4 regions of the Priestia sp. GS2 genome follow, and region 2 is predicted to be linked to each of the others. Evidence: riboswitches for the same ligand, from Rfam matches in the RefSeq annotation. Region 2 holds a riboswitch; each other region holds the start of a gene.
What was found. A riboswitch is a leader RNA that binds a small molecule or an ion and turns the genes downstream of it on or off. The one in region 2 is predicted to bind S-adenosylmethionine.
Positions count from the first base shown of each region.

Region 1 (4,819 bases), 1.2 Mb from region 2:
TTCTTAAAACCCTCATTTACACCAGCATACACATCATTTATGATAAAGACATCAAATGTTTTTAGAATATTTTTAATAATTTGTTAGCAAACAGGAGGATTACTATGTCAAACGATTGGAAACATCTATTTAACAGAATGCCTGAGCTTTTAGCACCTACCATGGCAAAAGATCATCCAAATCTACCCGTTGTAAAAGAAGAAGGATGCTACTATTACGGATTAGACGGCAAACAATACCTAGACTTTACATCTGGAATTGCAACAACCAATGTTGGGCATCGTCATCCAAAAGTTGTGCAAGCTATTAAAGATGGAGCTGACCAGTTACTTCATGGACCTTCTGGCGTTATCATGTATGAGTCTATCTTGAGATTAGCTGACGAATTAGGAAAAGTTACGCCTGGCAACTTGGACTGTTTCTTCTTTGGAAACAGCGGAACGGAAGCAATTGAAGGCGCGTTAAAGCTTGCTCGTCACGTAACAAAACGACCTTACGTCGTGTCATTCTTAGGCTGTTTTCATGGACGTTCAATGGGAGCATTAAGCGTCACAACTTCAAAAAGTAAATACCGTCAGTTTCAGCAGCCTTCTGGGTTAACATATCAAATTCCATATGCCAATCCAAAAGAATGTCCAGACGGTGTTAATGTAGATGCTTATTTTGAAGACAAGCTTGAAAAAGACTTTAATACTTTGTTTAAGCATCAAGTAACGCCAGAAGAAGTGGCTGCTGTTATTTTAGAGCCCGTTCTTGGTGAAGGTGGCTACATCATTCCACCAAAAAGCTGGATGAAAAAACTTCGTGAAATCTGCGATCGTCACGGCATTTTACTTATTTTTGATGAGGTACAAACGGGATTTGGACGTACTGGCGAATGGTTTGCTGCGCAGACATTTGATGTCGTACCAGATATTATGGCAATTGCAAAAGGAATTGCTTCAGGCATTCCACTAAGTGCTACCGTTGCTTCACAAGAGCTTATGAAGAAGTGGCCTCTTGGGACGCACAGTACTACGTTTGGCGGTAATCCAATCGGATGTTCAGCTGCGCTCGCTACGCTTGAAGTACTTCAAGAAGAAAATCTTCTCGAAAACGCAAAAGAAATGGGTGCTTATGCGCTCAAACAATTGGAGCTGTTAAAAGAAAAGCATTCGCTAATTGGAGACATCCGCGGAGTGGGACTTATGATTGGAATTGAAATTGTACACCCTGAAACAGGTGAACCGAATGGGGATGCACTATTTGAAATTCTAGACTTAGCTCTTGAACAAGGCGTGCTCTTCTATTTCTGCGGCAATGCAAGCGAGGTAATTCGCATGGTTCCACCTTTATCCGTAACGAAAGAGCAGATTGATGAAGGTCTTGCTATGCTAGATCATGCCATTTATTTATATGAGCAAAAAGTTGCTATTAATGTATAAAGAGAGTGCTTAAAGCACTCTTTTTTTTGGTCTAGTCATGATAGCGGTATCATATTGTTAGAAAGAAAAATCTTTTCAGAAAAGTCATTGACATTCCCTTGTTCAGCGTGTAACATAGGATTTAAGTTATCAACAAGATTCTACAATATTCGACAAACTTCTTATCCAGAGAGGTGGAGGGACTGGCCCTGTGAAACCTCGGCAACGGACATTTGAACCGTGCCAACTCCAACAAGCGGTGCTTGATAGATAAGAAGAGAGCTGGTTCTTACATTACGTGATCCCAACCTCTTCTTACAGTCATTAAGCCACTGTAAGTGGAGGTTTTATTATTTTACAAATACATACTGTACGTTTTCTTATCTAGAGAGGTAGAGGGACCTGGCCCCATGACACCTCAGCAACAGGCTGATTGCACTGTGCTAATTCCAGCAAGCTTTTAGAAGCTTGGATGATAAGAAGCAGGTTCTTTAGTTAAGGAAGCTTCTTCTATGAAGCTTCCTTTTTATTTTTAGTAAATGAGGTGTAGGAATGAATTCAAAGATAGAAAAGCTTAAAGAAAGCATTATTGAGTATATTAACCAGCAAGCTCAAACTTACATAGATACAAGTCATGCGATCCACGACCATCCTGAAATCGGAAATGAAGAGAAATTTGCATCTTTTCTTTTATGTAAGCTTCTAGAAGAAGCAGACTTTACTGTAGAGCGTGGGGTAGCAGGTCATGCTACATCCTTTTTAGCAAGAAAAGCATCTGCAAGGAAAGGGCCGAAAATTGGGTTTCTTGCTGAGTATGATGCGCTTCCAGGGCTTGGACATGCTTGTGGACATAATATTATTGGAACAACTAGCGTAGGAGCAGCAATTGCACTTAGCCAAGTTCTTGACGAAGTAGGAGGAGAACTCGTTGTGTTAGGAACACCAGCTGAAGAAGGTGGACCAAATGGAAGCGCAAAGGGAAGCTTTGTAAAAGAGGGTCTTGTGCAAGACTTAGATGCTTGTATGATGGTTCATCCAGGGAAAGAAACGTGTATTACAGGGACAACGCTAGCTGTGGATCCTATTGATTTTGAATTTTATGGACAAGCATCTCATGCAGCATCAGCTCCTGAAGAAGGTATTAACGCTTTAGATGCTGTTATTCAGCTATTCAATGGAATAAATGCACTTCGTCAACATGTAAAGAGTAATGTGAAAATTCATGGTATTATCACAGATGGAGGAACAGCTCCCAATATTGTTCCCGACTATGCAAAAGCTCGCTTTTATATTCGCGCACAAACGCGTAAAGAGTGTGATCAAGTCACAGAAAGAGTACAGCAAATCGCAAAGGGAGCTGCTATGGCAACAGGAGCCAAGCTCAACGCATTTTTTATCCAAAACAAAGTAGATCATATGCAGCTAAATCGCGCTTTTGATCAAGTATTTAAAGAAGTCTTTACGGAATTAGGAGAAAACGTAGGTACGGCCCATAAGTCTGGAATTGGTTCATCTGATGCAGGAAACATTAGTCAAGTGGTGCCAACGATTCATCCTTATATTAAAATTGGTCCCGAAACGCTTTCATGGCATACAGATGAATTTCGTGAAGCGGCTAAATCTCCAGAAGGCGATAAAGGATTGATTCAGGGAACAAAGGGCCTTGCTATCATCGGTTTGCGCTTATTAACGGAAGGGGATACGCTTTTTACTATAAAAGGCGAATTTAATAAGAGACATAAAAATCTAGGTTAGAAAACACCTCTTCTTTCATTCACATAAAAGCTTCCTTTCACTCGTATGATAAAGAGAAAGTGAGTGAAAGGGGGACGCACTTATTATTATTGTGCAGGGTCGTGCACTAAATGTGAATGCCGTACCATATAGCATGCTTGAAGCGAATAAAGCACAGATTTTGAGAAAAATGGCTCAGTATCAAACAATCTATCGTTATGATAATATCGTGCAGTTAGATTTTGAGCTTACTACCCGCCTGCGAATTGTAGAAGCATCGTATTTGTTATATAGAAGTGGTGCAAGGTTTGCAACTTTTAAAGAATCTAAATGTAACGAAGCATATTGGCTTCGTACTGAAAAGGGAGGGTTCAAGCTAAAAGAGAACGTGTTGCCATCCGTCGCGTTAAACGATATTTTCTTTAACGGTTCGCTTTATGCGTTTGAATGTGCAGTTGCCATTGTCATGGTGTTTTATAAAGGCGTGTTAGAGAGTATCGGAGAGAGAAATTTCAATCAATTATTTACGAATCTAGTGTTGTATAGCGGTAAGTTTGATGAAGATCTGAATCTAAAAAATCATAATGGTTATGATTTTTTAGAAGGGGACTGCGCTTATTTCAAGAACCCTGATTACCATGAAGACACCCCTCAGTGGCAAGGTGAAAATACCATTATCGTCGGGAACGACTTGTATTTTGGACACGGCGTAGGCGTTAAATCCGCTGAAGGAATTATTGAGCGCCTAAATGAAAAAAGAAAAGAAAACGCAACAGAGTCTGCCTACTTAACGTCATACATTACGCGTGTTGGTTTCCGCTACCTTAGCCAATTTTATATTCATCGAGATGTCTTGGTTGACGTTGACTATGATAAGCTTCCGCTTGTTATCAGTCAAATTGGCTCAAGCACATACATTGGTTAATAAAAACCCCCGCTTTCACAAAGCGGGGGTTTCTTATAATAAATGATAGTAGTGAAACAATAAACATGCCTTAGTTACTATAGAAAGAGGCATATCCTGCTATAATAAATAAAAGAAGTAGTGCAATTGTGATACTAATAACCCACAACGACAATTTCTTCATAAAGAATACCTCCTCAATTTATTTAAAGAGTAGAAGATGAACCACCTGATGAACCGCTAGCTGTGCCGTATACAGTTTGGCGTTTTACACCAGCTGTTTTAAATCCAACCTTCCAATTCCAATCAATTTGTCCGTAAGCACGGTTAGAAGAAATCCATGTCTTGGAGCTTTGTTTTGAAATTGAAACTAGAGGATTGACGTTTTTCACTACTTTTCCACTCACGCTTTGTACAGATGTAACCTTCGATCCACTTGTAGAATAATAGACTGTAGCTTTCACTTGCGTTGTAGTAAATCCCGCAATTGTATACTTTGCTGTATAGGAAGCTGTGCGTGATATACTAGACGGTAATGTGGCAAAACGTGGCGTTGCATATGCAGATGCTACGGCTGTATTGCTTGTAGGTGCGTCATCGTAAACAACGGTCTCTGTAACTTCAATCGAATCAAGTAGTTCGTCTGGGTGATTTAAGTAGTAGATAACTTTTTCTTGCTTTTCAGGAGATAAAGCTGAAAATTGTTCTGCTGAATCCGACTCCCCTTGGCTATTAAGGTAAGCAATATATGAAGAGATAGTATATCGCTCAGACTCTG
Region 1 is NZ_JAZGJX010000001.1:2,886,022-2,890,840, reverse strand. Features, by position in the region: gene V2145_RS14715 (aspartate aminotransferase family protein) at 105-1,424, shown strand; SAM riboswitch class I at 1,583-1,680, shown strand; SAM riboswitch class I at 1,781-1,885, shown strand; gene V2145_RS14710 (M20 family metallopeptidase) at 1,956-3,158, shown strand; gene V2145_RS14705 (protein-glutamine gamma-glutamyltransferase) at 3,250-4,062, shown strand; gene V2145_RS14700 (hypothetical protein) at 4,248-4,819, opposite strand, start outside.
Region 1: another riboswitch for S-adenosylmethionine. It lies ahead of V2145_RS14710 (M20 family metallopeptidase); the one in region 2 lies ahead of V2145_RS08860 (M14 family zinc carboxypeptidase).

Region 2 (4,819 bases):
AAGGCAAGTACTTATATTTATTTAGTACCATTTATTACAATAGTTATAGCTAGAATCATATTAAATGAAAAACTAAGTCACTTTTCACTCCTCGGAGGAGTTTTAATCCTAATGGGCTTATATATAACCGAGTACGGGTTCGATAAAATAAGAATACCTAATAGTTTAAAAAATAAAGCTTTTCGTGAAAAATTATAGAGTTGGACTTGGTAAAATCGCTTTTCCATATAGACACTTTTGTTTTGATCCAACAGTTACGTATACAATCGTTTTAACAAAGTAACTGATCATGCTTATCCTTTCCTAAAATGAATAAAGGCACCAATTCCTGCTTGAAAGTAGAATCTGGCGCCTTTATTTATTTCTAGAAATTTTTAAATTTTTTTGATTCCTATGAACGTATAACTAACAAAATACCGGGTTTAGTGAATGCTGTTAGACAACAATCTGAACAAATGATCCGTATGATTTCTAAACCCTGCCTCAATACCAATCAGCGTCACAGGTTTTTCTTTCTCATGTATAATTACCGCCTGTCCTTTTGCATTGTTTCTATCCTTCCAATGTCCTGCTACAAAGAAGTCGTCGCTGTTAGCAAAAGTTGCAGCTACGTTCACATTGTCTGTGTTCGTGTACCAGACAGGACTGTAGACGAAACCGATATCCTCTTGTTTATAGCCTGATGTTAACGGTGAATCCTTATATTCAACATTTACAATTCCATTGCTGCTTGAAAAGCCTCTGTTCACTTCAACATCTGTAAGTCCAGCTGCTTTCGCAATTTGAGATCCTCCAGCTCCTACTGCAATGAACTTACCTTTTCCTTGCACAAATTGATTCAACTTTTCATAAAACGCCTTTACTTCCTCTTCACTTGTTAGAGCAAACTCCTTGTTAGCTTCGCTTTGTTTATAAGACACGAGGCTTGCTGAACCACTATAAACAAAAGCATCGTAAGCATCTAGCCCTTGATTTGCTACTTCTCTTGGATGTACTTCAGTCACATCAAACCCTAAACGCTCTAACGCTAGCTTTGTTCCAGCATGAGATTGAACTTTCCCTAATCCACCATCTTTTAGAATCGCAACCTTTTTCTTTTTAAGAGCAACAGCTTCATTTGGTATCTTTCCAGACTGTACAGATAATCCAGTTTTCTGAACCTCTCTTTGAATTTGCTCTCTATTTGCATTGGCATAGAAATTCCCTTTCGCATCTTTCTTAATGGAAACTCCTTGTTTTAAAAGTGAATTAACAAGAGAAACCGCTTCGACAGAAGTATTTGGGATAACGTATGGACCAGATCCGGTTACTTTTCCCGCATGAACTACCTTTTTCACTTGTGTTGACTTCACTTTAAGCTCTTCATGTGATTCGATTGCGTCGAAACCCCATAACTCAGGAAGATTCCAGGCAGAAATGTCATACATAGCATCAATATCATTCGTGATATCTTCACCATCCCACAGAAAAACGTTTGCTAAACCAGCTTTCGCTTGGTCCATATCTACTATATACGTTCCCTTTTCATAGCGGTTTCCATCCAAGGTAAAGGACTGATTACTTTTTTCCACCTTCACATCATTGTCTACTAAATGCTGAACAGCCTTTAACACTACTGAATTATCTTCTTTGTTTTCTGGTATCACATAAGCTTCAGGATAGAAATGTTCTTCATTATTTGGATGTTCCCCTTTGGCCCCCCGAACAAAAACTTCAATCTGGTCACTAAGCATGCCCTGTTTATTTTGAAGAGCAAACTTCAATGCGCCTGAAACAGCATCGACTTGCCACTTCACACCATCCCAATCGTTTGTTGGCGCTTCAAGTGTATATCCATAGCCCCCATGCAGCATTGCATAAGCGGGTGTGTAAATCGGCGGATACACGTCCCATCCGGAGGCTGAATCTCTTAATGGAATATGCGTCCCCTCCATCGTTTGATAGAGTTCAGATTCGTAGTTTTCTCTTTCACTTACTAGTTCTGATTCCATCGCTTCCGCTTGTTTGTTCATCCATTTATATAACAGATCATATTCATAATTCGGGTTATGAGGAGGTGTTCCTGGAAGAATGAGGCCAGGATGTTTAGCAGCTCCCCTCTGTTTCACGTATCCATGAAGATCTAAGAGAAGTAACGGGTTATAATCTACAATTTGTTTAACCACCGCTTTTGTCTCTAGCTGCGATTGTGTTACAAAATCTCGATTTAAATCAACTCCCTCAGCGTTAAACCTTGTTGCATCTATTCTTCCATCTGGATTAGCATTGACATTTATAATTAACGTAAAATTTTTTAAAATCTCCTTCGTTTCCTTGTCGTTTTCATAACCAAAACGTTCAATCAGATCGATAACCGCATCCGTGCCTACGAACTCTGTACCGTGTATAGATGCATGAATTAATATGGGTGCTTTTACATCAGGATTATCTTTCAAATATTGCTGAGCTTTTACAGGGTTATCAGTCATTAGTTTACGGAGCGTTTTATATTTCTCAGCGGAACTCTTAGACTCTGAATCTTCTATCGTAACGGTATATAAGTCTTTGCCAGTAGATGACTTACCTGTAATACTTAAATTAACTCTGCTGCTTGTCTTTGCATAGTTAGTCAGTTTTTGTTTAAGTGCGTCATACGTTATGTAGTCGTATTTTTCTGTGTTGAACAGGCTATGTTTTCTTTCGCCTGACTTATTACTTTCTGCAAGTACATCAGCCGCTGGAAGTGCTCCAGTAAATAAAGAGAGGCTTAGTAATGTTGATATAATCGGTCGTTTCATTTTCATTCTCCTTCAGTATTTTGTTTTTATACAATGGCTTTGTCTTTAGAAATCCTCCTTTCTCCATACAAAAAAGCCCCTTTCCTAAGAAAGAGGCTTTGTATCATAAAGACAATATTCCTCTTCCTTATCTCCCAGCTCTAAAAGCTGCAAGAATTAGCACCGTGTCGAATCAATGTCGACCGGTTGCCGGGTTTCATCGGGCTTGTCCCTCCACCTGCTCTTGATAAAGAAGTAAATCTATGAAATTAATGTAAATTATATCCTAATCACACTTAGAGTCAATACACAAAAAGGAAAATGATACTTTTTGATTATATGTACTAAATACAGTAGTTCTTATTTCGTGGAAATCACAATGGTAGAAGATTAAAGCGTAAGCTACAACTGACCTATTTTTCATAAACATTCCAGCTTGTATTTATATTCATAATCTAGATAATAACATTTATAGATAAATAAAGTTATTTAATTTATATAAGGTCTCCTATAGGAACCAAGCACTTAGACAAGCCTTTGAAATAGAAGGGATTGTTTAAGTGTTAAATTTATTGTTTATACATCTTTCTATACATCGTTGATTTATCCACTAGTCTCCTACTATAGATATTTTCTGAATTTCATGATTGCTCAATACCCTTATTAATTTGCTCAATGCTGGATGATAATCTCCAGGGATAAATATTTTTATGTTCTCTAAATCCTTTATAAATTTATCAATTTCGCCTCGATTAAATTCTACATTAGTCAAATAGTAATCTCTAATTTTTCTCAAATACAAATAACTTCCCCAGTTATTATTTGTGTGAAATAGAGCACCATGTAATGACTCTTCAATCTCTTTAAAATCAAGATACCGATCTTCTTTACCGTACATCTCCATATCAAGTCCCATATGCTTCCCTCGCTCTCTAATTAATTTATCTAACTAAAGTAATTATATCCCTTTATAGATAAGTATCCTCTAATTAAATTTAATTTTAATAATGATATAAAAAAATTAGTTGATACGATTGTTAGTAAAAAATCTCGAGCTATGGAAACAGACCTTAAATCAAAAGTTCAAGAAGCAATAGTAATTTATAAAGTAAATGGTGTAAACTATAAACTTATAATCAAAAAGGATTATATTGCAAGCTTATATCCGGTTAAGTAGAAAGGCGGAATAATATGAATATTAAATTCACTATTTATATCTCAAATATAAAGCATGGTTCTTTTCATTTATTAACAAACGATTCTATTAATGAATTAGATTCTATTTTTGTAACTTCAGAGAAAATGCGATATATACCAATTACTGATTCAGAGGCTATTAAAGCAGCTGTTAAAACAGCTGAGGAACAAGAAGGTCCTGCTTTATATATTCCGGGGTATGTACAACTAACTATCGATAATAATGAAATTTTTACTGAAGATGATTGGACCACTGATATACTTATGACTTGGAAAGGTCTCTCTTTACTTTTAGATCGTGAATATTTTGATAGTTTTAGCAAAAAAGATGAGATAAATATTACATTACTTGATAATCAAACAGAATGCATGATTACTAACTTAGGTAAGGATATTCAATTAAAAATAGCTAGATTTTTAATGCCTGAAATTGAAGATACAACGATTGATATTAATACAATAGAAAATACAATTTTTGAATCACCATTGATTCCTAAAGAAGTATTTCTTAATGCAATTAAAGAAGAATTAGAGAATGTTTTTATATTTTTACAAAGTAATGAACTTTTTAAAGAAGATAGCTCTTACGAAACTATTTTAGAAATATATGATGATATATCTAAAAAATAAGTTGTTAATTAGACAGAATTAAGATTCAGTTTATTTTTGACAACTATTTAATTACCATAAAACGTGTTATCGGAAATAATCTTGTAGTAAGAGAAGCTTATTTCATAAGGTCAATCCCAAAAGTTGAACATAACTTCCCCAACCGTTTTTGGTTTCCAATAAAAGATTTGCTCTAACTCACTGCTGTTCAACTTATTTTTATTTTCTAGGCTTACTTCTCCTTTGCTTTTTCTTAT
Region 2 is NZ_JAZGJX010000001.1:1,683,387-1,688,205, reverse strand. Features, by position in the region: gene V2145_RS08865 (DMT family transporter) at 1-198, shown strand, start outside; gene V2145_RS08860 (M14 family zinc carboxypeptidase) at 423-2,777, opposite strand; SAM riboswitch class I at 2,902-3,010, opposite strand; gene V2145_RS08855 (hypothetical protein) at 3,367-3,672, opposite strand; gene V2145_RS08850 (hypothetical protein) at 3,948-4,583, shown strand; gene V2145_RS08845 (hypothetical protein) at 4,694-4,819, opposite strand, start outside.

Region 3 (4,819 bases), 890 kb from region 2:
CTTTGACTTGTGGCTTACTTGTCGCGTTTATATCAGGCTGTTCGTTCGTACATCCAACCATGATGAACAGAACAAATAGTAAGAAAATAAATGGACTATACCATTTCTTTGCACGTTTCATCTTCTTCCTCCATCCCTTACTAATCTCATAAAAATAGTAAGAATTATTCCTAGCGCAATGAAGAGCCAGCGCTCACTTAAAGCTTTTTATTGCTTAAGAAAATGCCGCTTCATCAAGAAGAGAAGCGGCATCTTTTGCGTTACCTACGCACACATCCTGCTATTTTTCCTTGTCTACAACTTCAATTTATTCGTAGATTGGCACCCAGCCTTCTGTTGTAACAAAAATACGAACTGCTACTACTTTGCGATCTTCCATTAATGTAAAGTAATGGCGCACGTTCTCCGGAACAGAAATTAAGTCCCCTGGCTCTAATTCAACATCAAAGAATGAACCGTCTTTTCCTTGGATAACGAAAATGCCATGTCCACTAACAATAAAACGAACTTCATCGTCTGTGTGATGGTGTTCACGCTGGAAGTTCTTTAATAGCTCTTCTAAGTTAGGCGTGGTATCCGACAGCGAAATCACATCTTGTGCTTGATAGCCTCGTCTTGAAGAAATATCCTTAATCTCTGCATCAAACGAAGCTAAGATTTCTTCTTTTTCTTCGTCTGTTAAACTAAATTTTTCACGTAAGTTTTCAGGTAGCTTTGTAATATCCCAATTTTCATAAATGACTTCATTGCTAGCTAAAAAGCTTGCTACCTCTTCTTGATTTTCAATACGTGCGTCTGTTTCATGTAAACGAATGTTTGCCATATGTAACTCCCCCTTAAGTAAGTGTTGGTTGGTTATATTTCTTTAGTGAAAGAATTTTCACGTGATAACTAAATAAAAACTCGTATGCTTCTAGCGCTTTTTTCGCTTCAAATGCATTTTTTCCCCATACGGTAATACCGTGGTTGCGAATTAAAACAGCTCCTTGATCAGCCGTTACATATTCAGCAAAGACTTCAGCTAACGTCGGAATGTCTGCATAATTCGGAATAATCGGAACAGTAATCTCTGCATCTTCTTCCCAAATACCAAGTGCTTTAATAATTTCCTGTCCCTTGAACGTTACTTTCCCTTCGTCACCATATAGTTCAGAAATAACGTTGTTATCAATTGTGTGTACATGCAGGCTACATCCAGCGTTTGTATGGTTATAAACTTTAACATGTAAAAGCGTCTCAGCGGAAGGTTTTAGATGCGTTTCTTCCGCTGCGTTTCCACGGCTGTCTACAAGTAAAAAGTCTTCACTTGTACGCTTTCGCTTATCTTTTCCACTCGCTGATACGAAGAAAGTTGTTGGCTCGTCACTGACCTTAATTGATAAGTTCCCACTCGTTCCAAAAAACCAATCTCGTTCTGCAAGTTCCTCTTTTACATCTCCAATTTCTTGCAAGCGCTGCTGTGCTAAAATACTCATACTTCCACCTCCGATAATTCGTTAATATGCTCAATGACATCGTGAAATGTTTCAAACGGACGATGCGGTAAATTTAACTCTTTGCATTTATGAAGTAGAAAATCACGTGCCAATACACAATCAGCCATTTTTGCTGCCTGTAAATCTGTAATGGAATCTCCAATTACAATGATAAAATCTTCGTCTGTTGCCAAGCTTCGTATAATTGACGGCTTGCAGCAGCCACAGCCATTTTGGCAATGTTCATCACATGTATGAGGCCACGTAATTTGAATTGTTTGCCCTGAAAAATCTGAGCCGTTGCAGTAAAGCTTTTCTTGTTCTACTTTCCCTTCTAACATTGGCTCAACAAAAAAATCAATTCCTCCACTGACAATATAAAGCGGAATCTGCTTCTCTTTTGTATAACGAACAAACTCTTCAAACCCTGATCGAATCTCAGAACTTGATAAAATGTATGACACAATCTCTTCTTGTAAAGAAGTAGGTAGTAATGAAAACATCTTCCCTACTCCTTCTTGAACTGATACGCGCTCAGCTAACACATCGTCTTTAATGGTCTCCCATTCGCTGGGAGCAAATTGTTTCATAATGGCAATGATGTTATCGCTGTTTGTGATTGTACCGTCAAAGTCACAGAAAATCTTCATCTCAATTACCCCTTTACTTTCACTGTTCCCCATAAATCAAGTGCTTTTTGCAGCGCTTCATCATTTGTTTCTTCTAAAGTCTGACCAGCAAGCGCAGCGTCGACTGCTGCACGAAATGCTTTTCCTCCACCGATTGCTCCATCCGGATGACCGTGTACGCCTCCACCTGCATTAATAATGCTGTCTACACCAAAATCCGAGATAAGCTGAGGTACCATTCCTGGATGAATACCTGCTGATGGAACCGGGAATGTTTGCTTATACGTATATAGAGGTCTAGTTACCTCGTACGTAATTCCAGCTGTATCTTCAAAAGGCATAGCAACGCTGCCATACGGTGATGGGAATAATGAAAAATCTGCTCCAACCAGACGAAGTAGTTTTCCTAGTAAAAGAGAATTTGAGAATCCATGGAATTCAGATGGTGTTAATGCACCGCTTACTGCTGGGTGAGCCATGATTGGCAAATTAATTTCATCATCTTCCCGAAGAGCTTGGAGTACATCCAGTCCATATGCAAACACGTTAAATAATAGAGCATCAGCTCCTAACTGAGCTGCTTTTCTAGCTTTCTCTTTTAAATCAAATGTACGCCCCGTCAAATTTACAGCATATAGCGTACGATGACCCGTTTCTTTATATACTTCATCAAGCACTTTTTTTCCTTCTGTAATTCGCTGTTCGAACGGTGTCAGTTCATTGTCAAATAGAATTTCATCATCCTTTACAAGATCCACACCTCCAAGCGCTTGTGCACGAAGCTGCTCGGTTAAATAATCTATATCACGCCCAATTACACCTTTAAAAATGCTCATAACAAGAGGACGATCGTACACTTTTAACTTCTCTCGAATGCCTTCAATTCCGAAGCGTGGGCCAGGAAAAGCAGATAATGCTTCTCTAGAAAACTCCAAGTCTAATAATTTAACTTTTCCATCTAATGATAGTTTTCCGAAAACAGTAACTAAAATAGCAGGCAAATCATTTGTATAATTAGCAAGAGGATAGCCAATTTTCACAATCGCTTGCTTTGTCGTTTGCTCTAAATAGTTGTTTACGCGATCGCAATCTTCAAGTGGGGTAATTTCAACTACGCGTCCTTTATGCTTTCTAAGCTGCTCCTGCTCAAGCTGAGGTAGGTTTGTCCAAGAACCTACCGTTAAGCCTAGAGCAATGCCTTCTGCTTTTTTTTCAAAGTTTCCTTTTTCATCATGTAATAAATAACTTGCAACGATTTCACTCATTTGCTTCAAACTCCCTTGCTGTAAATTTCCCATCGTTACGAAATAAAAAAGCCTCTTCTTGTGAGAAAGAAGAGGCTTTTTTGCTCTCTTCTTATCTCTCAGCTACTGCTGCAAGATTTAGCACCGTGCTTAACGAAACGTTAAGTCGGTTGCCGGGCTTCACAGGGCTAGTCCCTCCACCTACTCTTAATAAGAAAATTGCTATTTATATTGTATAATCGATTTTCACACTGATCGTATTCTTCAAAAATATATGTTCATGAATCAACAACTTCTTACATATTAAGCCAACTCAAAAAGAATTGTCAACGTATTTTTTGAATAAATTTAACTTAGCAATTCGATCAACCGCTTCTTTCAACCGTTCTTCATCGGTTAATAAACCTACGCGCACATAGCCTTCTCCGTATTCGCCAAACCCAATTCCAGGAGCAACAACGACGTGAGCTTTTTCCAGTAACAAATCGGAAAATTCTTCTGATGTATAACCTTTTGGCACAGGCAACCATGCAAAAAATGATCCTGGTGGAGCTTCAACGTCCCATCCAATTTCACGCAGTCCATGAATAAGAATCTCACGACGAGATTCGTAGCGTTCTACTAATTCATCTACGCAGTTCTGTGAATCTAGCAAAGCCACCGTGGCTGCTTGCTGAATGCCGCTAAATACACTTACAAATAAGTGATCTTGTAAAAGGTTAATCGCTTCAATCACGCTTTCGTTTCCAACGGCAAAGCCGATTCGCCACCCTGCCATATTATACGTTTTTGATAGCGTATAAATTTCAATGCCAACTTCTTTGGCGCCTGGAGTTTGCATAAAACTAATGGGCTTTTCGCCATCAAATCCAATTGCACCATACGCAAAATCATGCACAATGCACGTATCATACTGACGAGCAAATTCAACTGTTTTTTCAAAAAACGGTGCCGTAGCTACTGCGCCGGTCGGGTTATTTGGATAGTTTAAAAACATTAGCTTGGCTTTTTGCTTCACTTCTTCGCTTATTTCCTCGTAAACTGGCAGAAAGCCATTCTCTTTTTTTAAAGGCATGACTTCCATTTTCGCTCGTGCTAGCTCCACTCCTGACCAATAATCTGGGTAGCCTGGGTCAGGCACTAAAACTGTATCTCCAGGATTAAGTAAGCACTGAGGAATTTCTACTAATCCGGCTTTTCCTCCAAACAAAATAGCTACTTCTTTTTCGGGATCCAGCTGAACACCATATTCTCTTTCGTAAAACGTTGCTGCCGCTTTTTTCAGAAAAGCTTGCCCCCGAAACGGTGAGTACTTGTGGTAGTTTGGGTTTTCACTCGCATCTTGAAGGGCCTTGACGATATGAGGAGGCGTTGGCTGATCTGGATTTCCTTGCCCTAAGTTAATCACGTCATGTCCTTCTTTTATCACCTTTGAAACTTTACTAACAAGGGATGCAAAAAATTGTTTTGG
Region 3 is NZ_JAZGJX010000001.1:2,576,811-2,581,629, forward strand. Features, by position in the region: gene V2145_RS13260 (sugar ABC transporter substrate-binding protein) at 1-121, opposite strand, end outside; gene V2145_RS13265 (1,2-dihydroxy-3-keto-5-methylthiopentene dioxygenase) at 308-823, opposite strand; gene V2145_RS13270 (methylthioribulose 1-phosphate dehydratase) at 837-1,475, opposite strand; gene V2145_RS13275 (2-hydroxy-3-keto-5-methylthiopentenyl-1-phosphate phosphatase) at 1,472-2,125, opposite strand; gene mtnW (2,3-diketo-5-methylthiopentyl-1-phosphate enolase) at 2,131-3,369, opposite strand; SAM riboswitch class I at 3,458-3,565, opposite strand; gene V2145_RS13285 (pyridoxal phosphate-dependent aminotransferase) at 3,662-4,819, opposite strand, start outside.
Region 3: another riboswitch for S-adenosylmethionine. It lies ahead of mtnW (2,3-diketo-5-methylthiopentyl-1-phosphate enolase); the one in region 2 lies ahead of V2145_RS08860 (M14 family zinc carboxypeptidase).

Region 4 (4,819 bases), 1.8 Mb from region 2:
CACTATTATTTCGCTGGAAGCCTTCTAAATATGCTAAGTTTCCTAAACCACCAGCTCCAACCGCTCCAGCCATTGCCGTATAGCCAATGAGTGCGATTGCTGTAACCGTCAAACCGGAAATCAAAGCAGGCATTGATTCTGGAAGCAGCACTTTAAAAATAATTGTGCTTGTTGTAGCTCCCATTGACTTTGCTGCTTCAATAACACCTTTATCAATTTCACGAAGGCCGATTTCAACCATACGCGCGTAAAACGGTGCTGCTCCAACAATAAGAGCTGGCAGTGCTGCTTCTGCTCCAAGCATCGTTCCTACAATCGCTTTTGTAAATGGAATGAGCAAAATCAGTAAGATGATAAATGGAATGGATCGAAAAATATTTACGAACGCTCCTATAATAATATTAACGAAGCGGTTTTCCCAAAGCTGTCCTTTGCCTGTTAAAAATAGAAGTAGGCCTAATATAATTCCTAATATAAAGGTAGCAACGACTGAGATACTTGTCATATACAGTGTTTCAATCGTTGCTGCGCTGAACTTATCATACGTTACGTTTGGAAATAATTCAGTTAGCATCCGTCATCACCTCAATTTCTACCTGTTGTTCACGGATGTACTCGATTACTTTATTAACCTCTACCTTTTCACCGTCTAAATGGATAAACAAAGTTCCGTAAGAGCCTGTTTGTGTATAAGAGACCTTCCCTTGTAAAATGTTAATCGTGACATCGAACGCTTTTAAAATACTCGTAATGAGCGGTTGCTCTGCTTTTCCACCTACAAATGTAAGCTGAACAATTTGACCACTCGGATAAAGTTCTTTCACCTGTTCAACTGTCTCAAACGTTTCTTCTGGCTCTGAGATTTGCTGTACAAATCGTTTTGTAATATTTTGCTGTGGTTTACGGAACACTTCAAGTACTTCTCCCTGTTCAACTACTTTCCCATTTTCCATCACGGCTACACGATGACAAATTTTACGGATAACGTGCATTTCATGAGTAATTAAAACAATCGTTAAACCTAACTTTTCATTAATATCAACTAACAAATCTAAAATTGAATCTGTTGTTTGTGGATCAAGTGCTGATGTTGCTTCGTCGCATAATAGAACTTTTGGGTTGTTGGCTAGCGCTCTTGCAATCCCTACACGCTGCTTTTGTCCACCGCTTAGCTGAGATGGATAGGCGTTTTCTCTCCCTTCCAATCCGACTAATTTAATAAGCTCGTTTACACGTTCTGCTCGTTTACCTTTAGAAACACCTGCAATTTCAAGCGGGAACGCAATATTTTCCTGAACGGTACGAGACCAAAGCAAATTAAAATGTTGGAAAATCATACTAATTTCCTGTCTAGCTTGTCTAAGCTTAGCACCCTTAACCTTTCCAATTTGGTTCCCTGCCACTTCGACAGTTCCAGAAGTAGGTGTTTCTAAACCATTTAATAAGCGAATAAGGGAGCTTTTCCCTGCCCCACTGTATCCAATGATACCGAAGATTTCACCTTTTGCTACTGACAAATTAACTTGATCAACAGCCGTAACTTTTCCACTTTTAGCATCATATATTTTTGTTACATCTTGTAACGTAATCATCTTCTTCACCTTCTTTGTTGACTTGCTCTGTCTGCTTAGTGTGTCCTTGCTTTTTGAAAATAAAAAAACCTTTCTACACATGAGCAGAAAGGTTTATGATTAAATCCTTTCTCTCATCTTTCAAAGCTTATGCTTTGCAGGAATTGGCACCATTTCAGTTAGTCTGACGGTTGCCGGGTTTCACAGGGCACAGTCCCTCCACCTCTCTTGATAAGAGTTAACGACAAATTATTAAAATTATTTTGTTTTCATTAAATATTCATTCATTTATGTTTGTGATTCTAGCATGTGTCAGAAAGGGTGTCAACAAAAATATGCATAGGATAATAATCCCATGCACACTTGTAAACAAATACTTATTTAGCTAAGACGTTCTATTACGTGTTCAACGGAGTGAAAAGCATAAAGCTTCTGTTTCATTTCGCCATTTTCAAATTCAATTAAGCATGGAACACTTTCAATTTCAAGCAAAGAAGCTTTAGCAGGCATATAATTTAAATTACTCATTCCAATTGTTAACTCTGGAATAACCGCCTCCGCTACTGTTAACATTTTTTTAGCTAATTGGCACGTTCCACAAAGGGGGGTATGAAAAAAAATGACGGTACGCTCGTCTTTATTTAGCTTTTCGTCTAGCTGCTCTTCTGTCCATTCTTCCATGTTATTCATCCTTCTATATTAAAAATTCTGCGTTAACATCTATATTAGCACTTAAGAGCACCGTAGCAATGTGATTTCTTGGTGCCGCCGCTACCTCGCGATACATTTTATCGATATAAAGGTGCTCCGCTTCTGGGAGTTCTTTTTTAAACTGTTTTCGTAATTTATTGCCAGAATCATCTGAATCGACTAAGATGTACACATCTTTATCATATGTGGAATCGATAATCTCATCTAGCTTTGACAAGCTAATGGTTCCATTTGTACAAATAATCTCAATAGGTTCATTAATAATGCTCTCGATTCTCTTTTTGTCAGACTTACCTTCTACAATAATTACTTTTTCAATTTCTATTAAACGCATCGTCATCACCTATAATTATCAGTTGTATAGTAACGTTATTCCTTTATGCTATACAATATTCGTTAATGTAACACAGTTCCCCTGTTTTTTAAAAGATTTTGCTGTAAAAAGAACATATATGGACTGTTTTTATTGAAGAATAGACTATTTTCGGTCATTTTAGACTGATGGCGCCAAACCTTATATGGTTGGCGCCATCACCCTTTCACGCAGAGATTTCATGCTAAATTTAGCACCAACCCTCTTCTGAATCACAGTCCGTATACTTTTGTGTAGTTCCAGTTTGGACGTCAGCATACTGATAAATCTTATTATTTTCCTGCGTGTAGCCTGACTCTAAATTGTATTCATTACCCGTTGCACCGTAATTCACATGGCCAATCGATTCTTTATCGACATACAATTGCATACCGTTTTCATGAAATTTTGCTGTAATTCGATCCGTTACGTCAACTTTTTTACGTTCAAACATAAAAAGACACCCCTTTAGCTTGTTTACTAAATAGAGTGCCCTTTTTGTTATAGGTACATGAAGACAAATTATGGATATACCAAATGAAATGTCTTAAGATGAAGTCAATTAACCTTCGTTAATCATTTCATCGTATTGTTCAGCTGTCATAAGTTTCTCAACATCTGCTGAATCAGCAGGCTTAATTACAACCATCCATGCTTTTTCATATGGAGACTCGTTTACAAACTCAGGATTGTCACTTAATTCTTCGTTTACTTCTACAACCTCACCGCTAATTGGTGCATATAGCTCTGATACTGTTTTTACAGATTCTACGCTACCAAACGGCTCATCTGCTTCAACTTTATCGCCAACTTCTGGAAGCTCAACAAATACAATGTCACCAAGTTCAGATTGAGCAAAGTGTGTAATTCCTACTCGGAAAACTTCTCCTTCGTTTTTTACCCACTCATGCTCTTCTGAATAACGCAACTCTTTTGGTGTACTCATCTTAATCCCTCCAATAAATTATGTATGCCGCTAACGAATAGCAACGACTACCTCTTATCAGTGTAACGTAAAAAGGAGGTTTTTTCTATTTGAATCCGCACAGAATTTTAAATTTATTTCCACGTTGTTTCAAATTCTTCTTCTTTAAATCCTACCGTTACTTTATCACCGTCAGTTAATAAAGGGCGCTTGATTAACATCCCATCAGATGAAAGGATTTCAAGTAATTCTTCATCACTTGCTGTTGCAACTTTGTCTTTTAAACCTAACTCACGATATTTCTTACCACTTGTGTTAAAAAACTTCTTTAATGGCAACCCGCTATTTTTATAGTAGCTAGTCAGCTGATCTTTTGTTGGGGGATTTTCAATAATATGAATTTCTTCATATGCCACCCCACTTTGATCTAGCCACTGCTTTGCTTTTCGGCATGTCCCACATTTAGGGTATGAATAAAATAATACGCTCATCATTTTTCCTCCTTTCTCTTTGCTTTTTCGTATTTTAACATATTCAACTTTAATTTACCTATTTTAGTTCTCACTTAAACAAAGAAAAGCTGTGTAAAGGAAGGTGTCTACCCCTCCTCTTTACACAGCACTTATTCCATACTTTAAAATTACACAATAAAGCGTTCTTCTTCCAATACAACCTTTGCAATTTCTCGTTTAACAGCAATAACGTTGACCGGCGTGTGACGAGTTAGCTTACGTAATGACGAAAGCATCATGCGTAGCGTATCTCCCTCTTCTACAGCAATAAGCGTTTCTTTTGCATCCGCTTCGATTTTATTGAATGCTTCTTGACAGAATACTTTTGTATAGTTTACTTTAAGCTGATTTTTTTCTTCTCCATTTTTCAAAATCGCTTTTTCTGTACGTAATACAGCTGATTCCATTGCATATACGTTGCTAATCATGTCAGAGATATTAACTAGAACTTCTTGTTCACCCTCAAGCTTTTTGCCATACTTTTGAGCTGCTAAACCAAGTAATAATAGCGCAATCTTTTTACCATTACGAACTAATAGTTTTGATTGATCTAACGCGCCTTCTCCAGCCTCTTCAGGCATTAGCATCATGAGCTCTTCCTGTAGTGACTGCGCTTTTTGAAGAAGCGGAAGTTCACCTTTTAAGGCTTTGCGTAAGTACGTTCCTGGCACCAATAAACGATTAATTTCGTTTGTCCCTTCAAAGATGCGATTGATTCTAGAATCACGGTATAAGCGTTCAATCTCAT
Region 4 is NZ_JAZGJX010000001.1:3,490,300-3,495,118, forward strand. Features, by position in the region: gene V2145_RS17895 (methionine ABC transporter permease) at 1-574, opposite strand, end outside; gene V2145_RS17900 (methionine ABC transporter ATP-binding protein) at 564-1,592, opposite strand; SAM riboswitch class I at 1,703-1,809, opposite strand; gene V2145_RS17905 (thioredoxin family protein) at 1,953-2,252, opposite strand; gene V2145_RS17910 (toprim domain-containing protein) at 2,266-2,616, opposite strand; gene V2145_RS17915 (YusG family protein) at 2,846-3,088, opposite strand; gene gcvH (glycine cleavage system protein GcvH) at 3,197-3,580, opposite strand; gene V2145_RS17925 (arsenate reductase family protein) at 3,694-4,050, opposite strand; gene V2145_RS17930 (acyl-CoA dehydrogenase family protein) at 4,200-4,819, opposite strand, start outside.
Region 4: another riboswitch for S-adenosylmethionine. It lies ahead of V2145_RS17900 (methionine ABC transporter ATP-binding protein); the one in region 2 lies ahead of V2145_RS08860 (M14 family zinc carboxypeptidase).